One region of the Micromonospora sp. A202 genome, then DNA from elsewhere that is predicted to be linked to it. Evidence: riboswitches for the same ligand, from Rfam matches in the RefSeq annotation. Region 1 holds a riboswitch; each other region holds the start of a gene.
The links. Region 1 has a riboswitch for cyclic di-AMP ahead of FBZ33_RS31490 (NlpC/P60 family protein). Riboswitches for the same ligand answer to the same signal wherever they lie in the genome.

Region 1 (5,617 bases):
GACTGCTCGGGGCTGACCCAGTACGCCTACAAGGCGGCCGGGATCTCCCTGACCCACCACACCGGTGACCAGTGGAACGAGGGCAAGGCCGTTGCGCGAGCTGATGCTCGCCCCGGCGACCTGGTCTTCTTCTTCTCCGGGCTGAGTCACGTCGGGCTCTATCTGGGTAACAACCAGATGGTGCACGCGCCACGTGCCGGCAAACCGGTGCAGGTGTCCAGCATCAACACCATGCCGGTCGCCGGGTTCCGCAGACCTGGCTGATCCAGTTCACGCACTGACGGCCCCCGGTCACCGACCGGGGGCCGTCGTTGTTCGTCAGCGGGGCGCGCCCACCGGGGAGGGCAGCAACTGCACGTCAGCGAGATCGACGTACATGATGCGGTGGCCGAACTGGATCTGCGCGTAGCGGTTCTTGCCGCGGATCACCGTCCAGTCGCCCGGCGACGAGCCGTCGAACGTGCTGGCCCGGTAGTACTCGCCGGCCAGCACCGCGCCGACTGCGTACCGCTGTCCGGCGGCCAGGGTGTACTGCAGCGGCGAGATCGTCTGGTAGGGCACCCCGTCCGGGTACGCCGCCTCCTCCGGGTACGCCCTTCCGTACACGGGGATGGTCGTCCGACCGGGCTTCGGCGTGGCCACGACGCCGACGGTCCAACTGGCGGTCGGCGCGGACGCCGGGTTGTGGAACCAGGCCCGCTGCCCGAGGTACCAGATGGCGGTCCAGTCGCCCTGCCGTCCGGCGAGCGCGTACGTCTGCCCGGCGGACGCCCGGGCCCCGTGGTCCGAAACGGCCATCGTGTTCGGGGTGCCGTCCGGTCGGAGCGCGATGTCGTTGACCAGCGGCGCGTCCGCGGACGGCGCGCTCCGCAGCACCACCAACGAGGAGCCGCGCGGTGCGCACGGGACGCCCACGGTGACGCAACCGGTGAACGCCGGCTGGTTGGTGGCGTAGTCCGGGTCGATCCGGACCAGCCCGGTGGCCGGGGTGCCGGTGTCCAGCCGAGGCGCGTGCAGCAGGTCGAAGTAGTGCGTCCAGTCCCAGTACGGGCCCGGGTCCCAGTGCATCCCCCGCACGGTCGAGGCGACGGTGCCGGGCACGTTGTCGTGGCCGATGATGTGCTGGCGGTCCAGCGGGATGCCCAACCGCAGCGCCAGGTGCCGCACCAGTTTCGCCGAGGTCCGGTACATCGCCTCCGTGTACCAGGTGCCCTGCGCGGCGAAGCCCTCGTGTTCGAGACCGATCGACTTGGCGTTGACGTACCAGTTGCCCGCGTGCCAGCCGACGTCCTTGGTCTTGACGTGCTGGGCGATGTGCCCATCGACCGAGCGCAGCGAGTAGTGCCAGCTCACGTACGTCGGGTCCTGGACGAGTTTCAGGGTCGTCGCCCAGCTCGCCTCGGTGTCGTGGATGACGATGTACTCGATCTTCTGCCGGGCGGGCCGGTCGGAGAGGTCGTGGTTGCCGTAGTCCCCGTCGCCGAACGCCTCGTAGGGTGCCGGGATCCACTCGCAGGAGATGGTGCGCGGGCACTCCAGCCCGTCCGGGCGGGCCAACCGGCGCAGGCCCAGCCGGTCCAACCAGGAGCGCTCGGGCTGTACCGCGCGCGCCGGCAGGGTGATCCGCTGGCCGTCGTCGGTCATCCGGGACTCGCCCGCGGCGATGGTGGTGAAGACCTCGTCGGCGAAGGCCGCGGCGGCGTCGGCGCTGTCCGCACCGGCGTAGCGGGCCACCGCGCCGTACCAGGCCGCCGGGTCGGTGTCCGCTCCGACCGGCGCACCCAACTCTCGCTGGTACGCACTGAGCAACGCGGCCCCACCCCGGATGTTGACCGCCGCGTCGGTGCGCAGCGCCTCGGGGGTGGCGCCGGTCAGTGCGGCCGCCGCGTCCACGGTCTGCAACGCGGCGGCGGTCGGTGCGGGGGCCTCGACGGGTCGGGCTGCGGGCACCCGGGAGGGCCGGGAGTCGTCACCGCGTGGGTCCTCGGCGCCGGCGTCGTGGTGGCCGCGCCCTGGTAGAGCGGCAACGTGGCGGGCGTCGGTCAGGTGCATCGGGCCGTAGCCGCCGCTCGTGCTCGGTGTGCCGGCGTTGCTGTCCCAGCGGGACTCCAGATAGGAGACGCCGAGCAGCACGCCCGTCGGCACGCCGTACTCGGTCGCTGCGGCGGCGTACTGCTGCTGGCGATCGGCGGTGGGTGCGGCGGTGGCGGCCGTGGGGAGTGGCACCGCGCTCGCGGCGGCGACGACGGTCGTGGCGAGCAGCGCGCGCCAGCCGGCCGACACTGTTGGATGGTGCATCGAACCCCCTAGATTCTCGCGGGTAGAGGTCAGGTCACCATCGCGCCGCTGGAGAGTCCGCGTCAATACCTTTCCATCTATCGACATGTTGAGAAAGAATTCTTCACACACGGTCGGTGACCCCCACCCGATCGGTACGGAGTGTCACGGCCGTACGGGTTGCGGATCGGTAACGGGCGTCTCTACTCTGGTCATTTGTCGGCCCGACAGCAGCTCCGCCCATCCCGGGCGGTAACGGACCGACACCGCCGAGTCGTTTCCGAGCGAACCGGGGACCCACGTCCCTCGGGGTGAATCCGCAGCCACTGCGGTAGGGCGCCGACTTCCCGCCCGAACCCGTCAGCTAACCCGGTAGGCGGTCAGGAAGAAGGAGTACGGAACCCCGGTGGCACTCCATGCCCCGCGGCCGTCGTCCGAGCGGTCGGCATTCGCCGTCCCGACGCCGATCGTGCCGCGCCCACGCTGGTCCCGCTTCACCACCGCTCTCGCCGCACTGGTCGGCGTCGCCGTCGTCCTGACGGGCAGCGCCACGGCCGCCCACGCCGACCCGTCCGTCGCCGAGATCGAGCGCCAGATCGACGCCGACTGGAACACACTCGAACCGATCATCGAACGGCACAACGCCACCCGCTCCGACCTCGCCGTCAAGCGCAAGCAGGCGGACGCGCTGGCCGCCCGCATCGCCCCGCTCGAGCGGCAGGTCGACGCCGCGATGGACAAGGTCAGCGCGCTGGCCGTACGCGCGTACAAGGGTGAGACCGTCTCGACCGTCAACGCGATGCTCGGCAGCCGGTCACCCAGCGAGGTGGTCAGCCAGCTCGAAATGCTCGACCGGTTCGCGCACAACCAGCAGCAGGACGTACGCGAGGTCGCCGACCTGCGCGACGAGCTGGCCGCGCAGAAGGCGCCGCTGGACGAGATGGTGGCCCAGCTGGCCCGCACCGAGGCCCAGTTGGCGGCCAAGAAGAAGCAGATCAACGAGGAGATCGACCGGCTGCAGAAGCTGCGCCTCAAGGTGTACGGCAACGGGGGCGGCGGTCCGCTGCGTCCGGCGCCCTGCCCCGGCAGCTATCCCGGCGGCGCTGCGGGCACGGCGGTCAAGTTCGCCTGCGCGCAGATCGGCAAGCCCTACGTGTGGGGTGCCGAGGGCCCGAACTCGTACGACTGCTCCGGGCTGATGCTGGCCGCATGGGCGAAGGCCGGGGTGTCGTTGCCGCACAACGCCGCTCAGCAGAGCCGCGTCACCAAGGACGTCAGCAAGGCCGACCTGCGCCCCGGCGACCTGGTCTTCTACTACAGCGACATCCACCACGTCGGCATGTACGTCGGCAACGGCTGGGTGGTGCACGCCTCGCAGGCCGGTCAACCGGTCAAGATGAAGAAGGTCGACGACGGCCCGATCCACAGCTACGGCCGCCCAGGCTGATCCTGGGTGACCAGGAGGGCCCGTCGCGATCGGTCGCGGCGGGCCCTCGTCGTCCGACCGTGGTGCCTCAGCCCGTCAGCGGGTGGGCCAGGTGCGCCAGTGCTGCCAGGCGCGGCTGGGCGTCGGACCCCGCTGGCCCTGGTAGCGCGAGCCGTAGACCGCCGAGCCGTACGGGTGCTCGGCCGGCGAGGAGAGCCGGAAGATGCAGAGCTGCCCGATCTTCATGCCCGGCCAGAGGGTGATCGGCAGGTTCGCCACGTTGGAGAGCTCCAGCGTCACGTGACCGGAGAACCCCGGGTCGATGAAGCCGGCGGTGGAGTGCGTGAGCAGCCCGAGCCGGCCCAGGGAGCTCTTGCCCTCCAGTCGGCCGGCGAGCTGGTCGCCCAGCGAAATGACCTCCAGCGTCGAGGCCAGCACGAACTCGCCCGGGTGCAGCACGAACGGCTCCCCGTCGGGCACCTCGACCGAAGAGGTCAGGTCGTCCTGCTGCATCGCCGGATCGATGTGCGTGTAGAGGTGGTTGTTGAAGACCCGGAACAGCCGGTCGAGTCGGACGTCGATGCTGGAGGGTTGCACCAGGGTGGGCTCGAACGGCTCCAGGCCCAGCGTGCCGGCCTTGATCTCGGAGACCAGGTCGCGGTCGGAGAGCAGCATCGGACCACCATAGCTGCGTTGCCGAAAGTGCCAGGATTCGGTGCCGATGACCAGCGAGTCGAGGTCGCTACTCGTACATTTGTTCGATAGAATGCCCACATGGCTTCCTGGTCCGAATTCGCCGCCGACGAGCCCCGACTCGCCGACGGGATCCGCGTTCTCCTCCAGCAGTACGGGCCAGGCTTCGGCTACCTGGCCACGGTTCGCGCCGACGGCGGGCCCCGGGTCCATCCGGTCTCCCCGGTCATCACCGACGAGGGCTTGTTCTGCTTCATCGTCGACTCTCCGAAGCGCCGCGATCTCGAACGCGACGGCCGTTACGCGCTGCACTCGTTCCCGCCGGAGGAGAGCGACGACGAGGCGTACGTGGCGGGTCGCGCCCGTCCGGTGACCGATCCGCTCCAGCTGGCACGGTTGGCGCAGGGCGCCCGGGCGGAGCCGCAGGTCGACTGGCGGTTGTTCGAGTTCACCGTCGACGTGGCGATGTTGGCCCGCCGGGAGCAGCACGGCCTCGGCGTCGCCGTCGGCGGTCCGGCGGTGCAGGTGTGGCTCGATCCGCTGGCCCCGGCCGCACCTTCAGCCGTACCGCAGGCTCGCCCGGCCCACCGCAGCCGCAACGTCCAGTATTCGGCGGCCTGACCTGGTCCTGGGGAGAAAGACAACCGGTGCCGGCCCCGTCGTGACGGGGCCGGCACCGGTCGTACGCAGGGAAGTTATGCCGCCCGGTACGCGTTCCACGCGGTCAGCATCCGGCTGGCCTGCCCGGGGGTGAACTGGTACATGCACGAGTCGTAGGTGTAGTCCATGAAGTTGGTGATCGGGTCCAGCCCGGTCGCCGAGCAGGTGTCGCGCCCGGTCGGGCACTGGTAGGCCGGCGACGCCTCGGCCGGGGTGTCGCTGACGCTGTCACCCGAGCCGCCGCACCCGCCCTGGAAGGTGTGGTAGAGGTTCAGCCAGTGGCCCACCTCGTGGGTGCCCGTGTCGCCCTGGTTGTAGTTGGTGGCGGTGCCGCCCGGCAGCGACTCGCTCAGCGCGACCACGCCGTCCATGCTGCTCAATTTGCGCTGCGGGAAGGTCGCCCAGCCCAGCAGGTCGTTGCTGAGCTCACCGAGGTAGATGTTGAGGGTGTTCTTGCCGCCCACCCGCAACGAGGACTTCATCGACCGCTCCGCCGACGAGCCCTGCACGATCGGGTACCACGACGGGTTCGTCACCCGGTTGATCTTGTCGAGTCGGAAG
Region 2 (5,617 bases), 4.9 Mb from region 1:
TGATCTGCCGACGTTGGTGGAATCTCTGAACTCCCGCCCGGAAAAAGGTTAACGCCCACGGATGGTCCGGTCCGCCACCAGGGCAGCCTGTGCCTACCCATTCCGCGTTGGCGGGGGTGGAACGCGTCCGGTTCACCCGGGAGTGCCCCGGGTAGGGTGCCCCGGGTACGGCCCCTGCTGGGCCGTCGCGGGCGTCGCCGTCGCGCCGTCCGACGTCGTACCGAGGAGGACACGCACGTGCTGGTGACCTTGCCGAGCGTCGGGATCCCAGCATGACGAGCGCCGCCGCGGAGACGGCTGCCCGGCCCACCCCCGCGCCGGCCCGGCTGCCCTCGCTGACCGGGCTGCGCTGGATCGCCGCGTTGCTGGTCTTCGGATTCCACGCGGGCACCATGCGGATCATCGCCGAGCCGGACTACAAGGCCGTGGTCGACGCGCTGTTCACCCTCGGCCTGTCCGGGGTGCAGTTCTTCTTCATCCTGAGCGGTTTCGTGCTGGTCTGGTCGGCCCGCGTAGGCGACTCCCGGCGCACCTTCTGGCGGCGACGGGTCGCCAAGATCTATCCGAATCACCTGGTGCTGTGGGGGGTGGCGCTGCTGGTCGCCTGGTGGTTCGCCGACCCGGTCCTGCCGGCGGTCGCGCTGGAGAACCTGCTGTTGTTGCAGGCCTGGGATCCCCGACCGGGCTGGTTCTACAGCATCAACACCGTGAGCTGGTCGCTCTCCTGCGAGTTCTTCTTCTACCTCTGCCTGCCGTTGGCGCTGCCGCTGCTGCGCCGGGCCCGGCCGAAGCTGCTCTGGGTGCTGATCGTCGCGCTACCTCTGCTGATCCTCGCGCTCTGGCCGGCCCAGCACCTGGTGCCGGAGGCGAGCCGCTGGTGGTTCACGCAGATCTTCCCGCCCGTACGGTCGCTGGAGTTCTGGATGGGCGCGGTGGCGGCCGAGCTGATGCGCCGTGGCCTCTGGCGGGGCCCGGGGCTGACCGCAGCCAGCGTGATCTTCCTGGCCACCTGGGTGGCAGCGGCAGAATGGATTCGCGCCGAGCTGTGGACCACGCTGCTCGCGGTGGCGTATCTGCTGGTGATCACTGCCGCCGCGGACGCGGACGTCCGAGGTAAGCGTTCCCCGTGGCGGTCCCGACCGGTGGTCTGGCTCGGCGAGGTCTCCTTCGCCTTCTACCTGGTGCACGTGCTGGTGATGACGAGCGTGCTGCGCTGGAGCGGTGACTGGGGGACCGGCTTCCAGGGCTGGCGTGGCCCCGTCGCGGTGCTCGGCTTCCTACTGGTGAACCTGGTCCTCGCCGGGCTGCTGCACCGCTTCGTCGAGACCCCGATGATGCGCCGGCTCGCTCCACGCCGCCCGGCCCGCCAGGTGGCCGTCCCTCAGCAACGCACCGCCAGCATTGAAGTCAACGGCCGCGAAGACCGCACCGCCGATGGCGTCGGGACCCAGGCCCAGGCCGGCGAAGCCGCCGTCGGCGACGTCGAGCAGGCCAGCGGCCGATCGACGTACGCCGAGTCGCGCTGAGGCGTCCGCACTGGTCAGCGCGGTCGGCGCGGCGTACGCCGACACGCCCGTGGTCGATGCGCCCGGGCCGGCGTGACGGTAGCGTCGGGGCGTGCTTCCGGTCGCGTTCACCTGTCCCCTGTGGTGGGTGGCGCGCTGGGCGACACGGGTGCTGACCAGCCTCGCCGTCGTCGCGGCCCTGGCGCTTGGCGCAGGCCCGGCCTCGGCCGCCGCGCCAACGCCGACCGCCGCGCCAACGCCGACCGTGCACGCGGCCCCAGCGGTCGCTGAGGGAGCCGCCGAGAAGGCCTTCCCGGTCTGCTCAGTCGACTCGCACCCGGCCCTGCGCGGCCGGGGCGTCATCGTGGTGGCCGGAGTGCCGCTGGTGTGCGCGGCCGGGTCTGAACGGCTGCCCCTCGTGGATGGTCCGAGGAGCTGGGCGCCCCGGGCTCCACCCGGGCGCTGATCCACCGGGACGAGCGTCCCGTCGCCGCGCCCTGTCGATCCACCCGTCCCGCACCTCGCCGATCCGTGGCCCACCGTGGCCCGGTGGCCGGTGGGGCTCCCACCGCATTGTTCTCTCCCCGAGGTGCCGACCATGGAGACCGTCGTCTTCTACCAGTTCGTGACCGAGGTGCCGCAGGCCGCCGCCATCTGGTCAGCCCTGTTCCTGCTGGCACTGGGCGTACTCATCGTGCTGGCCGCCCGCCCCGAGCGGGACCGGCCAACGGACGACCCGGCCCCGGCGGCGCCTACCGCCCGGGAGTTGGCTGAGGCCGAGGCCGTCGACCTGCGCCGGTACGCCGAGGAAGTGGCCGTCGCCGCGGCCGGCGCGGGGCAGAACGCCCGGCGGCGACGGGCTTCCTGGCTGACCGCTCAGGAGCAGGTGGAGCGGGCCTGGGGCAGGTACGACGAGGCGGACGTGGCCGCGCGTCGCTTCGCGGGAGCCGGGGCGCTGCCCACCCCGCATACCCCCCGCACCCCCGCCGAGTACGCCTCCCGGGAGCGCTACCTGCATCGCGCGGCGGCGGCGGCGCACTGGCGGGGCGACCTGACCATGGCGCAGTTCGGCGACGTGTTCGGGCACCGGCACGGTTGGGATTCCCGGCGGCACCCGGTCGAGCAGGAGGTGCTGCTGAGCCGGGCGATCCGGGACGCGAGGCTGGCCGACTACCAGGCCGCAGCCACCCGGGAGCGGGCCGCCTGGCGGGACGCGGAACTGGCCGCCGAGTCGGCCCGCACTCTCGCCGAGGAGGCGTACGCGGCAGCGGCCCGGCGGCGGCCGAACCCGGTACCCGCCCGCCGGGCGGCTACCCGGGTGTTCCGTCCCGCCCTCGTGGCACGTTGGCGCCCGGCTCGCGCGGGTTGAGCCCGATCCGTTATGTGAGCCCGGTCATGTCTATGGCGAATCGGGCGTCGGGCACGATTGGCTCGATTGTCCCCGTGATTGTGGCCGCATTATCGGCGACCTGTCCGGTTGTCGCCCGTTGGCGTCACCGTAACCGCTTGTCCCATCGAGTCACGTCAGCGGCAATACGCGCAGAAATTGTCGCGCCGATTGGGGTTTACACAGGTGAACCCGGCTTGGCAGGGTGAGAGCCGGCCAGTACTGTCGTCCTGTCCGGTGCGGTAACCGATCGCAAGAGGCGACGCCGCGCCGACCCGCTCAATCGTGATGAACGAACCGGGGACCCATCAGTAAGTCCGGGGTGAATCCGCGAGCCATGGCCCGCGGTAGGGCGATCTTCCCGCCCGAATCCGTCAGCTAACCCGGTAGGCGGTGTCGGAAGGAGTTCCATCCTCGTGCAGCACCTTTCCACCCCTCGGTTGTTCCTTCGCCTCCACGGCGTAGCGGTGCCCCCGCTCATTCGTCCAGTGACGGTGAGCTGACCCCCCCGGGTCATCGCCTAACCGCCCGGCCGCGCCGGGCGTTCCCCTGAGCGGTTCACCATCCGCGGACCATCGTCCGCGCGCTGGCGCCTGCCCGGATGCCGGTCCGGCCCCGGTGTGCCGCTCTCCCCCCGATCCGTGGAGGACCCCGTGAAGCACACCCTGAAGCGTCAGCTCCGCCGCCTCACCACCGAGCGTCCGTACCAGATCGTTGCCGCCTCCGCCGCGGCCCTCGCCATCGCCACCACCACCGGCGCCCTGCTCACCACCGCCGACGACGCGCCGGCCGGCCAGCGCACCGCGACCACTGTCGCCGAGATGCGCAGCGACGTCGCCGCCTCCCGCGGCGAGGTGCGCGAGGCGTCCCCGTCGGCCAGTGCCGCGCCGACCACCGCAGCCCCGACCACCACCGCCGCGTCACCCACGGCCAAGGCCAGCAGCAATCCCGACCTGACCCGTAAGCCGGAGCGGCCGAAGCCGCCCGCGACGAAGGTGCTCGACTACGACTACGAGGCGCAGAACACGTACTACAACTGCGGCCCGGCAGCCACCCGTAACGCGCTCAGCGCCGCCGGCATCGACCGCACCCAGAACGAACTCGGCGCCGAGCTGGGCACCAGCGAGATGGGCACCAACTCGGCCCTGGACACCACTCGGGTGCTCAACGCCGAGGTGAAGGGCTCTCCGTACCGGACCCGGATGTTCGCCGGCGCGCCCAGCCCGGCCCAGATGGACCAGCTCCAGGCCGACGTCGTCAAGGCCATCACCGACGGCCGTGGCGTGGTCGCCAACGTCGTCGGTGACGCCACCGACACCAACGGCGGCTGGCACTCCTACGGTGGCGGTCACTACATCGCCGTCGTGGGTTACAAGGACAACGGCCGGACCGTGCGGATCGCCGACTCGGCGAACCCGGCCGACGCGTCGTACTGGATCACCACGATCGACCTGGCCAACTGGATCGCCAGCCGGGGCTACTCCGCCTGACCCAGGCACGTTGACCGCTTCGGGCGCCGTCCCCCACAAGGGCCGGCGCCCGCGGCGTCTTCACCGAGCGGTCAGGCCTGCGCCGCATCGACGACCCTCGTACCTGGTCGCGAACCGTGGGAGACTGCGGCCGTGGTGGATGAATCAGGTGGCCGGGCAGGCCGTGGGCCGATCCTGTTGCTGCTGCACGGGATGGGGGCGACCGGGGACGTCTGGCTGCCCTCGGCCCCACTGCTGGAGCAGCACTGGCCCGGGCGGTGGCTGGCACCGGACCTTGCCGGTCACGGCTGGTCGGCCCCGCTGCCGTCGTACTCCTTTGATGGGTTCGCCGAGCGGATCGCCCACGGCCTGGTCGCCGACGACCGGATCGTCGTGCTCGGGCACTCGCTGGGCGGGGTGGTCGGCCTGGCGTTGGCCGCCCGCGCCGCCGGGATGCCGGTGGACGCGGTGGTCGGGCTGGGCATCAAGGCGGTCTGGTCACCCGACGAGCTGACCCGCGCGGCCGAGCTCGCCGCGCGCCCGGTGAGCTGGTTCGCCAGTCGCACCGAGGCCGCCCGCCGCTACCTGCGCGTCTCCGGGTTGGTCGGCCTGGTCCCGCCGGATCATCCGGTGGTGGACGCCGGGTTGCGTCAGGTCGACGGCCGGTGGCGCCTCGCCATGGACTCGACAGCCTTCGGCGTCGGCGAGCCCGACCTGGTCCCGTTGCTGGCGGCGACCGACGTGCCGGTGGTGCTGGCCCGCGGGGAACACGACTCGCTGGTCACCGACGAGCAGCTCAAGGCGTACGGCGTACCGGTCGTCACGCTGCCCGGTCTCGGCCACAACGCACACGTGGAGGACCCGGCTGCCGTGCTGGCGCTGCTCGACCCGTACCGACGCGGGTGAGCTGGATGAAGCGGACGCGGTGGCTGGTCACCTGGCTCCGAGCATCCGGCGGACCCGGCCGGCGACGGCCTGCTTGACCCGCCCGCGCAGTGACCGCGCGTGGAGGGTATTGACCTCTGTCTGGAGCGTCCGGGTTTCGTCCCGCAGCCACTGGATGCGCGTCAGCAACTCCTCGGGAGAGTAGGAGGAGACCGGCCGGACCGCAGGTGGGTAGACGGTCTGGCGGACCTGCTCGTCGAAGCGGGTGGCGCTGTCTCCATCGGCGAACGAGAGGCCGAGGTCGTGCTTGGCGAGGAACGCGGTGATCCGCGCGAAGCGCTCCTTGTGGCCCTCGTTCAGGGCCGTGTAGT
Region 3 (5,617 bases), 4.1 Mb from region 1:
CAAGCGGCGGGCTTCCCGGGTTACCGGGTGGCCCGCCGCCGGCGGTGGCCGGCTACCAGCGGTTCCAGTGGGCGAACCCGTCCGCGTCGGCCCGCGGACCGGGCTTGAAGTCGGTGCCCAGGGTGTACGCCACCGGCGTGAGCGCCACCTGCACGACGGTGTCGTAGGGGATGCCGAGCAGGTCTGCCATCTCCCTTTCGTAGCTGAGATGGCTCGTGGTCCACGCGGTGCCGAGCCCGCGTTCCCGGGCGGCCAGCATGAAGCTCCAGAACGCCGGGATGACCGAACCCCAGGCCCCGGCCTGCCCGCGCACGCTGGCCAGCTCGGCGCGGGACTCGACCCGCAGGCAGGGGATGAGCAGCAGCGGCACCTCGTGCAGGTGGTCCGCCAGGTGTTGCAGGCTGCCGGCGATCCGGCCCCACTGCTCGGAGGCGAAGTCCATCCGGCTGAAGGCCGGCCCGGTGCCGCCCGACGCGGGTGGCGATGCCATCAGCCCGAGTCGCCACAGTCGGGCGACGGCGGCCCGGGTCTGCGGATCCTCGACGAAGATGAAGTCCCAGCGTTGCCTGTTGCGGCCGCTGGGGGCCTGAAGCGCGATGCGCAGGCAGTCCTCGATCACGTCACGGGGGACCGGGCGTCCCAGGTCGAGACGCTTGCGGACGGCGCGGGTCGTGCTCAGGACCTCGTCGGCGGACAGGCCCAGTGTGCGCGGCCCGCTCTGCCCGGCCGGTTTGGTGTCGCTCATGCGGGAACTCCCACTCGTTCTGTCAGCTCGAGGTTGGCGATGACCGCGGGAAGGAGCCCGGGAAACCGGTCATTGATGTCGTCCGCACGCAGTTCGTGTCTCCGGAAGCTGCCGTTGGGCGTGACACGGAGGACGCCGGCTGCCCGCAGCACCTTCAGGTGATGCGACAGCGTGGACATGCTCACCTCGGACAACGCGTCGAACTTCCCGCAGACGACCCCACCGGCCTGCGCCAACTGTCGTACGACACTCAGGCGCACCGGGTCGGCGAGGGCGCCGAGCACGGTGGCGAGGTCGACCGAGGCGAGATCGGGATGATGCAGGGCTCTCATGGACGCCATGCTAGCTTTGGTTTCGTGATTTCGAAAATCTTCCAAATGAAGAGCGGAGCACGGTCATGCCGGTCGAAACAGTGATCTTCAGCGGGGAGGGCCGGCACGCCGATCCCTGGCACCCGTTGGCCGAGACCAGCGCGGCGATCGCCCAGCTCGTCGGCGACGCGGGCCCGGTGGCGATCGTGACCACCGTCGACCAACTCGCGGCCGCACTCGACGGTGCCCGCCTCCTGGTAGTGAACGCCAGCGCCGACCGCACGACCCCGATCCCGCAGGACGAGGAGTTCGGCCGCGTCCTCGACGCCTTCCTGGCCCGTGGCGGCAGCCTGCTCGCCACGCACAGCGCGACGATCGCGTTTCCCCAGCTCGCGACCTGGCGGTCCACGGTCGGCGCCGCCTGGGACCACGGTCGGACCTTCCACCCGCCGATCGGAACCAGCCTCATCCGACGCACCGACATCGAGCACCCGATCACTACCGGTCTCGTGGACTTCGAGGTGCACGACGAGCGCTACACCGACCTGGAGTTGCTCGACGGCGTCGACGTCGAGACTCTCTACGTCCACGACGAGGGCGGCGACACCCACCCGCTCGTCTGGGCGCGCACGGCCGGGAGCAGCCGGATCGTCTACAACGCACTCGGTCACGACGCCCGGTCGTACGAGTCGCCGGGGCACGTCGAGCTGCTGCGGCGCATCGTGCTCTGGCTCCGTCACCGCATCTGATCCGCAACGGTCCACGGTGGTCACTGCACACCGACCGGCCGCCCGCAACCGCTGCGGGTGACGCCCCGCGTGCCCCGGTGAAGAACTTCACAGGGGTTGGGCGATCGTCACCGACCGTGCCTAACGTCGGTCGGGTTCGCCACTGCGGACACCACGGCCGGCAACGCCAAATCCTGCCCCCGGTCGGTGGAACCCAGTCACCCGGGCAGGAGCGGGGGACCCAAACGTTCCTCGGTGCACGTCACCTCGGGGTGAAGCCGCGATCGTGCGGCCGGGCTCCTCGGCCCGAACCCGACAGCTCACCTCGCCGGCGTGGAGGAAGTTCACATGACGTCTGTCTACACGCCCCGTCACCGACGGGTCACCACCCGCCGTCTCGCCGTCGGCACCCTGGCCGTCGGTGCGGTCACCGGTGCTGTGGCCCTCTTCGGCCCGGCCGCCCCCGCGCAGGCCGCGGTCAACTGGGACGCGATCGCCAAGTGCGAGTCCGGCGGTAACTGGAAGATCAACACCGGCAACGGCTACTACGGTGGCCTGCAGTTCTCCCAGAGCACCTGGGCCGGCTACGGCGGCAAGAAGTACGCCGCCCGCGCCGACCTGGCCAGCCGCGGCGAGCAGATCGCCATCGCCGAGAAGGTGCTCGACGGGCAGGGCATCGGCGCGTGGCCGACCTGCGGCAAAAAGGGCGGTTCGTCCGGCGGCTCCGCCACGAAGCCGTCGACGAAGTCCACGCAGAAGCCCACCGCGAAGTCCACGGCGAAGCCCACCGAGCAGCAGGAGCGGCCCTCGCGGCGGGAGCAGCCGGCGACCCGCAACCACGAGCGCACCGCGCCGACCACGGGCGGCCAGACGTACCTGGTCAAGCCGGGCGACACCCTGTCGGAGATCGCCGACAGCCACCGGGTGGCCGGCGGTTGGCAGGCGCTCTACGAGCACAACCAGCAGCTGATCGGGGCCGACCCGGGCCTGATCTTCCCGGGTCAGCGGCTCAGCCTCTGACGGTCTTCCCGGGTCAGCGGCTCAGCCTCTGAGGGATGACACACGAACGCTCGGCCGGGTCACCGGCCGAGCGTTCGTACGTGTGGTGCGGATCAGCCCGAGCGCCCGTACCCCGGGGGGAAGCCGTCACGCCGCGGAGGCGGATGCCTTCGACCCTCGGTGCGACGCGACCGGGCCGGCGTTCCAGCCCCAGCGGGGCGCCGGTGCGCTGCCCTCCCCGGACCAGCCCGTGCCGCCCTCCTCGTTGTCGCCGCCGTCGATGGTCACCTCGCCCGGGGCGGGTGTGCTGCGGGCCAGTCGCATCGACTGCTCCGCGCCGGCGCGGGCCGCGCACGGCCAGGACTGCCCGGCGCACTGAAGGTTGCGGCACCGACCCTCGTCGTCCGGCTCGTGGGCGCTCAGCACGTCGATCGCCAGTTGCCAGAGCAGCGGGTCTGTCACGTCGTGCGGCCGCTCGGCAGTGCGACTCGGCCGGTTGCTGGTGTCGTCGTCGGACATTGTGGGTCCCCCCTTGTCAGGCTGTACCCCACAAGGGTCACCCGTCAGCCGCCGGTTAAACCGCCGACCTGCTGTGATGTGTCTCCGGTCGCAGCGTTCGCCGGGACGCCGCACGCAGATCGGTCAATCCGGCAGCAGCGGCATCTCGACGCCCGGCTCCCGGCCGAGCAGGACCGCTCGGGTCAGCGCCGTTGAGCCGAACCGGTCACGGACCGCGTCCACCGCAGCGTCCAACTCCGCGCCCGGATCGCGGTGAAACGGCAGCTCCGGTTGCACGGGGTTGTCGTCCAGGTTGCCCACTGAGACACCGATCAGGGTGACACCACGACGATCGATCTCGGTCAGCGCGGCTCGCAGCAACGCGCGCGCGGCGGCGAGCAGCGGCGTCGTGTCGGCGGTCGCCTTGCCGATGGTGTGCGAGCGAGTGGCCCGGGTGTAGTCGCCGAAGCGCAGCCGCAACACCACGGTGCGACCGGAGCGCCCAGCCGCCCGCATGCGGCGGCTGACCCGGTCGACCAGGCCGGCGAGGATGGCATCCAGCTCCGCCGGGGCATGCGGCGTGCGGCTCAGCGCATGCTGCGCGCCCATCGAACCGCGTCGACGGCCGACCTGCACCGAGCGAGGATCGCGGTTGTGCGCCAGAGCGTGCAGGTGCCGGCCGGCGCCCGAGCCGAGCAGCGACACCAGGGCGGCCTCACCGAGCCGGGCCACCTCACCGACCGTACGGATCCGGCGTTCCCGCAGCTTCGCTGAGGTGACCGGCCCGACGCCCCACAACCGCTCGACCGGCAGTGGGTGCAGGAACGCCAACTCGGCGTCCGGTGCGACCACCAGCAGACCGTCCGGCTTCGCCACCCCGCTGGCCACCTTCGCCAGGAACTTCGTGCGGGCCACACCCACCGTGATCGGCAGGTGGACCCGTTCACGAACCTCCCGGCGCAGCCGCTCGGCGATCTCGGCCGGCGACCCGACCAGCCGCCACAGGCCACCGACGTCCAGGAACGCCTCGTCGATGGAGAGCCCCTCGACCAGTGGCGTGGTCTGCCGGAAGATCTCGAAGACCGCCCGGCTCGCCGCCGTGTACGCCGACATCCGGGGCGGCACCACGATCGCGTCCGGACAGAGGCGGCGCGCCTGCTGACCACCCATCGCGCTGCGTACGCCTCGCGCCTTCGCCTCGTAACTGGCCGCGAGGACCACGCCGCCCCCGACGATCACCGGCCGCCCCCGCAGGCGCGGGTCGTCACGCTGCTCGACCGACGCGTAGAAGGCGTCCAGGTCGGCGTGCAGGATGCTGGCGCCGGGCGACACGTACACATGTTCGCATGGCGGGTGGCCATCTCTGCAATGAGCTGGGCGAACGTCCGATCAGTCGAGGCAGAACTCGTTGCCCTCCGGGTCGGCCATGACGAGGTGACCGGCGCCCAGTGGGGGAGCGGGCTCGTGGCGACTGAGTCGGGTGGCGCCGTATGCGGCGAGTCGTTCCGCCTCCGCCTCCAGCGCCGCCATCCGCTCGTCACCCGTGAGCCCGGGAGCGGCCCGCACATCGAGGTGTACGCGATTCTTCACCTGCTTGGGCTCGGGCACCCGCTGGAAGAACAGGCGCGGTCGCACACCCTCGGGGTCGACCACCGCTGAGGCGTCGTTGCGGTTCTCCGGCGGGACCCCCATCGCGTCCAGCGCCTGCTCCCACGACTCGAAGTTTCCGGGCGGTCCCTGCAACTGGTAGCCGAGGGCCTCGGCCCAGAACTCGGCCAACCCGGCGGGGTCGGCGCAGTCGAAGGTGATCTGGACGTCGCGGGCCATGTCAGCTCCCTGTCTCGTGATCTGGTCGGTCATGATCCCAGCCTCTCGTGAATAGCGGACAGGATCGTTCCGCGATCCGTGCGACGATCGGCGCGTGACCGTCGAGGCAACGACCGAGCGGGTGCTGCGGTTGCTGGCGCTGCTCCAGCGGCGACCATCCTGGACGGCCGCCGACCTCGCCGCTGAGCTGGGCGTCACCGACCGCTGCGTCCGCCGCGACGTGCAACGACTGCGCACACTCGGCTATCCCGTGCAGGCGGTGTCGGGCGTCGGCGGTGGCTACCAGCTCGGCGCGGGCACCCGGCTGCCGCCGTTGCTCCTCGACGACGAGGAGGCCATCGCGACGGCGGTCTCCCTGCGCCTCGCCTCGGGCGGCACGATCGCCGGAGCGGGCGAGGCGGCCCTGCGGGCGCTCGCGAAGCTCGACCAGGTGATGCCGTCGCGGTTGCGTGCCGAGGTGCGGGCGGTGCACGGCGCCACGGAGACGCTCCTGGGCCCCGTGGCCGAGA
Region 4 (5,617 bases), 6.5 Mb from region 1:
CGCCACATCGGTGCCCGCGCCGATCGCGATACCGACGTCCGCTCGGGCCAACGCCGGAGCGTCGTTCACCCCGTCACCGACCATCGCCACGATCAACCCTCGCCGCTGCAGCTCCGCCACCCGGTCGTCCTTCTCCCCCGGCAGCACCTCGGCGAAGACCTCGTCGACACCGGGCCGGAAACCGACCTCGGCAGCGACCGCCTCGGCGACCGGTCGGGCGTCACCCGTGATCATGGCGATGGTTCGGACGCCCTCGGCACGCAGCTCGTCGACGGCCCGCCGGGCCTCCGGACGCACCTCGTCGGTCAACGCGAACGCGCCGAGCACGGTGTCCGGCAGCCGCACCAGATGCAGCACCGCAGCACCCCGCGCCGACCACCGCTCGTTCGCCGTCACCAGTTCCGTCGGGAGCGACAGGCCCAGTTCCCGCAGCAGCGCCGGCCCGCCCACCGCGTACTCCGTACCGTCGATCGTCGCCTGCACACCGCGGCCCGGCAGCGACCGGAACCCGGCGGCCGGGGCCGCGTGTCCGGCCGCCGCCACGATCGCCCGGGCCAACGGATGTTCACTGTCCGACTCGACACCCGCCGCGATCCGCAGCACCTCGTCCCGCCCGATGCCCGGCACCGTCACCACGTCGGTGACCGCGTGCTCGCCCCGGGTCAGCGTGCCGGTCTTGTCGAAGAGAACCGCGCCGACCGTCCGCATCCGCTCCAACGCCAACCGGTCCTTGACCAGGATTCCGGACCGCGCGGCCAACGCGGTGGAGAGCGCGACGACCAGGGGGATGGCCAGACCCAGTGCGTGCGGGCAGGCGATCACCAGGACGGTGACCGCACGCACCACCGCCTCGTCGGGCTGACCGAGCGCGGTCCAGACCAGCACGGTCAGCACGGCGGTGCCGGTGGCCACGTAGAACAGCGCCGCGGCGAAACGGTCGGCCAGCAGTTGGGTCCGCCCACCGGAAGCCTGGGCCTGCGCGACCATGCGCTGGATGCCGGCGAGTGCGGTCTGCTCACCCAGCGCCTCCACACCGACCCGGATCGCCGAGTCGGTGGCGACGGTGCCGGCCACCACCCGATCACCCGTCGACCGGGCGACCGGCCGCGACTCCCCGGTGATCATCGATTCATCCAGCTCGGCGCCGCCATCGATGATCCGCCCGTCGGCCGGCACCCGCCCGCCCGGGCGGACCAGCACCACGTCACCGACCCGCAGACCGGTCACCGGCACCGCCTCGACCCGGCCATCCGCCGCCACCCGCTCGGCCTCGTCCGGTAGCAGCGCGGCCAGCGCCACGAGCGCTCCCCGGGCCTGCCCGATGGCCTTCATCTCCTGCCAGTGCCCGAGCAGCATGATGGTGACCAGCGCGGCCAACTCCCACCAGAAGTCCAGGTCGAAGACGCCCAGGCTGGTCGCCAGGGACGCGGTGTACGCCACGGTGATCGCCATCGCGACCAGCAGCATCATCCCGGGCGCCCGGTCCCGCACCTCCCGGACCGCACCGATCAGGAACAGCCAGCCGCCCCACCAGAACACCGCCGAGCCGAGCACCGGACCCACCCAGGAGCGGCCGGGAACGTCCCAGCTCAGACCCAGCTGGTCCCAGACCAGGTGGCTGGCCAGGACCACCGGGATGGTGAGCGCCAGGCAGGCCCAGAAGCGACGACGGAACATCGCCGGATCGTGCCCGGCGTGCTTGTCGTGCCCGGCGTGCTTGTCGTGCCCGGCGTGCTTGTCGTGCCCCGCTTGCTGCGGGGGCGCGGCCGGGGTGGCGTGCCGCTCATGGCCGGGATCGGGCGGTGATTGAGCGGGCATGTCTCCAACATGCCTGGCCGGGGACCGGCACGCGAGCGGTTCAGCGGCGACACTCCGTCACGACCTGCGTCCCCGGACCGGGCTGGTTAGCATTCCCCACGATGACCCCCCGCATGCCGCTGCACGAACGGGCACCGGCGCCGCCACCCGGTGGCGTCGCTCCTGGCCGCCCGGGCCGGGCACTGACCATCCGTGATCGGGTGGTCGCCGGTCAGCGATCCGCCGCGTCTCCCGCCGCGATTCCGCAGTGCGGATGAACCGACCGGCCCACTGACACGTACCCCGCACCGGATCGTTGGGAGTCTCGCCTTGGGTTCCGACCACACCCGCCCCGCTCCGTCCGCCCCGCCCCGGGTCCGGCGGATCCTCATCATGACGGTGGTGCCCCTCTTCGTCGCCACCGTGCTCGCAGCACTGCTGCTCTGGCCGCGCGGTGGGGCATCGGAGACCGACGGCGGGGCGGATGTGCCGCGCTTCCCCGGCACGGTGACCCGGGTGGTGACCGAACCATGCCCGCCGACGCCGTCGAGCCCGGAGGGCACACCACGCGTCGGCGGCGGCCCGTGCGGCACTGTCGACGTCCGGGTGGACGACGGGCCGTCCGCCGGCCAGCAGGTGCAGACACCGGTGCCCGACGGGCCGGGCGCACCCCGGGTCGCGGTCGGCGACGAGGTCATCCTGGTCGAGCTGACCGATCCCACCGATCCCAGCACCAGCAACTGGAACATCGCCGAGCACCAGCGCGGCACCCCGATGCTGTGGTTGGCGGTGGTCTTCGCCGCGGCGATCGTCGCGTTCGGTCGGTGGCGGGGTCTGGCCGCGCTCGCCGGGTTGGCGGCCAGCTTCGCCATCCTGCTCACCTTCGTGCTGCCGGGCATCGGCGCCGGCAAGTCACCTCTGCTGGTGGCGGTGGTGGGTGCCGCCCTGATCATGTTCGTGGTGCTCTACCTGACGCACGGGGTCACCGCACAGACCTCGGTCGCGGTGCTCGGCACCCTGGGCAGCCTGGTGCTGACCGGCGTGCTCGCCACCATCGCGACGGCGGCAACCCACCTCACCGGCTTCGGCAGCGAGGACGCCACCACGCTGTCGATGTTCCAGGGCGACGTGGACCTGCACGGTCTGCTGCTCGCCGGAATCATCATCGGCTCGCTCGGGGTGCTCGACGACGTGACGGTCACCCAGGCGGCCACCGTCACCGAGTTGGCGCACGCCAACCCCGGCCTGACCCGGTTGCAGCTCTACCGCGCCGCGACCCGCGTCGGCCGCGCGCACATCGCCTCCACTGTCAACACCATCGTGCTGGCGTACGCGGGCGCGTCGCTGCCCCTGCTGCTCCTGCTCACCGCCGACGCGCGGCCGATCGGGCAGATCCTCACCAGCGAGTTCCTCGCGCAGGAGATCGTCCGCAGCGCTGTCGCCACCCTCGGCCTGATCGCCGCCGTGCCACTGACAACCGGGCTGGCCGCAGTGGTGACCGCGGCCGGGCGTGCGGACGCCACACCGTCCACCGACGCTTCCGCCCCGCGACCTCAGCCGGACCGGGCGGAGGCACTGGCCGCACTCATCTCACCGCGAGCGGGTCGCCCCGACGAGCCGGATCCGACGCGGACCCCACCCCCATCCACCGCCACCGACGGGTGGCCGGAGTCGAACAGGAGCACGGATACGGCATGGTGACACTCCTCAGCGTGACCAGATCGGGCGTCCACCCTGAGAACCACGTCACTGGTCACTCAACGCTATGGCGAAATGACGCTTTTGGTCGGCATCCAGGCGTAGCTCACACGGCCGACTCTCGGGTAACCTCGCTGCCGGTTACCGATGAAGGCGCGAAGCGGCGCCTGCGGTGCCACCGCCCAATCGCCAACCGGCGAATCGGGGACCCAGGTACGTGGGGTGAATCCGCGTCAGCGGTAGGGGCCACTTCCGCCCCGAACCCGTCAGCTAACCCGGTCGGCGGTCGACGGAAGGGAACATTGTGACGGCACCCCTACGCCGCTGGTTGACACCCGTGGTGGCCGTGATCGCCGCATTGACCGTGCTCGCCGGGCCCCTCCCGGCCCACGCCGCCCCGACGACCCCCACACCGTCCGGGCACGAGGAGGACGGCGAGCCGCAACTGCTGACCGACGTCATCGAGCAGGCCAACCGCGACTACTCCGCCGCCAAGTCCCAACTGGACAAGTCCAAGAAGCGGCAGTTGGAACTTGCGCTGGAGGTCGACCGGGCAAAGGCCGACCTGGACGCGCTGACCCCACAGGTCGGGCTGATCGCCGCCCAGTCGTACCGGACCGGCCGGATCGGCGCGCTCGCGATGCTGCTGGAGAGCAAGGCCCCCGACGCCTTCGTCCAGCGTGCCGCGGTGCTCGACGAGATGAACATGGTCAACGAGAAGAAGCTCGCCGAGGTCAACACGGCGAAGGCCCGCGCCGAGCAGGCCAAGCTGGCCCTCGACGCGGAGGTCCGCGAGCAGCAGAAGCAGACCGCCCTGATGGCGAAGCGGAAGAGCGAGGCGGACAAGGCGCTCTCCCTCGTCGGCGGCAAGGGCTTCACCGGCGGCCTGGTGGACGCCACCTCGAAGGTGGCCAAGATCGGCCCGGGTCGCACCGCCGACGGTGACTGGAAGCCGCAGTCGTGCAGCGAGAACGACCCGACCACGTCCGGTTGCGTCACGCCCCGCACCCTGCACGCGTACAAGGAGGTCAAGGCGGCCGGCTACAACCGGTTTGTCGGCTGCTACCGATCCGGTGGGCCGTGGGAGCATCCGAAGGGCCGCGCCTGCGACTGGTCGCTGCAGAAGAGCGGCTTCGCCCCGTGGCACAACGATGACACCCGGAGGTACGGCAACAACGTCGCCGCCTTCCTCATCCGTAACGCCGACCGGCTGGGCATCTACTACGTGATCTGGAACCGGCAGATCTGGTTCCCGGCGACCGGCTGGAGTTCGTACAGCGGGCCGTCGAACCACACCGACCACGTCCACATGTCGCTGCTCTGACCCGCTGAACCCTCGCCGAGGGCCGTTCCGCGTCGCGCGGGGCGGCCCTCGTCGCGTCAGCGTCAGGCGGCGGCGGGCGCGGCCGGGTCGAGGGGCCCGGCCTCCTCGCCGAGCGTCGCGAAGCAGGCCGGCACGGCGGCCACCGGGCTGACCGCTCCGGCGGCGAGCCGGTACGACACACCCACCACCGCGCACCGCCCCTGCGCCACCTCGTCGGCCAGCACCGGCGACTGCCCGAGCAGCGTCTCGACCGTCTGTGCGATGTGGATGTCGACGATGCCGTCGATGTCCTGCACACCCTCGGTCTCGGCCCGGCGCAGGCTGGGCAGCACCGCGTCGACCACCGCCCGCAGGTGCCCCTGGGGTTGGGTGCCGGTCGTGGCGACCTCCCGGGCCGCCTGTACCGCACCGCACGAGTCGTGCCCGAGCACCACCACCAGCGGGGTGCCCAGCACGGTCACCGCGTACTCCACGCTGCCGAGCACCTCGGGGCCGGCGGTGTGGCCGGCGGTGCGGACCACGAACAGGTCGCCCAGCCCGCGGTCGAAGATGATCTCAGCGGCCAGGCGGGAGTCGGAGCAGCCGACGATCACCGCGAACGGGTGCTGCCCGTCGGCCACCGCGGCCCGGTGCCCGGCGTCCTGGTTGGGGTGGCGGGGGGCGCCGCCGACGAAGCGCCGGTTGCCGGCGATCAACTCGGCGTACGCGCGGGCCGGCTCGCTCGGCGCCGGGGCGCGGTCGGTGGTCCGCTGCGGGCCCGGCTGTCCGCCGGGCGTTCCGGAATGACTCATCCCCGCA

Region 2: another riboswitch for cyclic di-AMP. It lies ahead of FBZ33_RS08740 (C39 family peptidase); the one in region 1 lies ahead of FBZ33_RS31490 (NlpC/P60 family protein).
Region 3: another riboswitch for cyclic di-AMP. It lies ahead of FBZ33_RS12480 (transglycosylase family protein); the one in region 1 lies ahead of FBZ33_RS31490 (NlpC/P60 family protein).
Region 4: another riboswitch for cyclic di-AMP. It lies ahead of FBZ33_RS01260 (hypothetical protein); the one in region 1 lies ahead of FBZ33_RS31490 (NlpC/P60 family protein).

The regions. Positions count from the first base shown of each region.
Region 1 covers NZ_VFMP01000001.1:6,778,682-6,784,298, forward strand. The annotation lists gene FBZ33_RS31480 (C40 family peptidase) at 1-264, shown strand, start outside; gene FBZ33_RS31485 (N-acetylmuramoyl-L-alanine amidase) at 319-2,283, opposite strand; cyclic di-AMP (ydaO/yuaA leader) riboswitch at 2,535-2,670, shown strand; gene FBZ33_RS31490 (NlpC/P60 family protein) at 2,684-3,724, shown strand; gene dcd (dCTP deaminase) at 3,800-4,378, opposite strand; gene FBZ33_RS31500 (pyridoxamine 5'-phosphate oxidase family protein) at 4,478-5,017, shown strand; gene FBZ33_RS31505 (zinc metalloprotease) at 5,092-5,617, opposite strand, start outside.
Region 2 covers NZ_VFMP01000001.1:1,892,212-1,897,828, forward strand. The annotation lists partial or broken gene FBZ33_RS33300 (spore coat protein) at 1-10, opposite strand, end outside; gene FBZ33_RS08725 (acyltransferase) at 273-1,526, shown strand; gene FBZ33_RS08730 (hypothetical protein) at 1,618-1,971, shown strand; gene FBZ33_RS08735 (hypothetical protein) at 2,104-2,874, shown strand; cyclic di-AMP (ydaO/yuaA leader) riboswitch at 3,159-3,300, shown strand; gene FBZ33_RS08740 (C39 family peptidase) at 3,534-4,382, shown strand; gene FBZ33_RS08745 (alpha/beta fold hydrolase) at 4,515-5,267, shown strand; gene FBZ33_RS08750 (polysaccharide pyruvyl transferase family protein) at 5,295-5,617, opposite strand, start outside.
Region 3 covers NZ_VFMP01000001.1:2,706,623-2,712,239, forward strand. The annotation lists gene FBZ33_RS12465 (nitroreductase family protein) at 53-745, opposite strand; gene FBZ33_RS12470 (helix-turn-helix transcriptional regulator) at 742-1,077, opposite strand; gene FBZ33_RS12475 (ThuA domain-containing protein) at 1,143-1,805, shown strand; cyclic di-AMP (ydaO/yuaA leader) riboswitch at 1,960-2,132, shown strand; gene FBZ33_RS12480 (transglycosylase family protein) at 2,133-2,804, shown strand; gene FBZ33_RS12485 (hypothetical protein) at 2,931-3,302, opposite strand; gene dinB (DNA polymerase IV) at 3,426-4,613, opposite strand; gene FBZ33_RS12495 (VOC family protein) at 4,671-5,108, opposite strand; gene FBZ33_RS12500 (YafY family protein) at 5,203-5,617, shown strand, end outside.
Region 4 covers NZ_VFMP01000001.1:264,303-269,919, reverse strand. The annotation lists gene FBZ33_RS01270 (copper-translocating P-type ATPase) at 1-1,818, opposite strand, end outside; gene FBZ33_RS01265 (YibE/F family protein) at 2,128-3,498, shown strand; cyclic di-AMP (ydaO/yuaA leader) riboswitch at 3,665-3,795, shown strand; gene FBZ33_RS01260 (hypothetical protein) at 3,800-4,819, shown strand; gene FBZ33_RS01255 (carbonic anhydrase) at 4,882-5,610, opposite strand.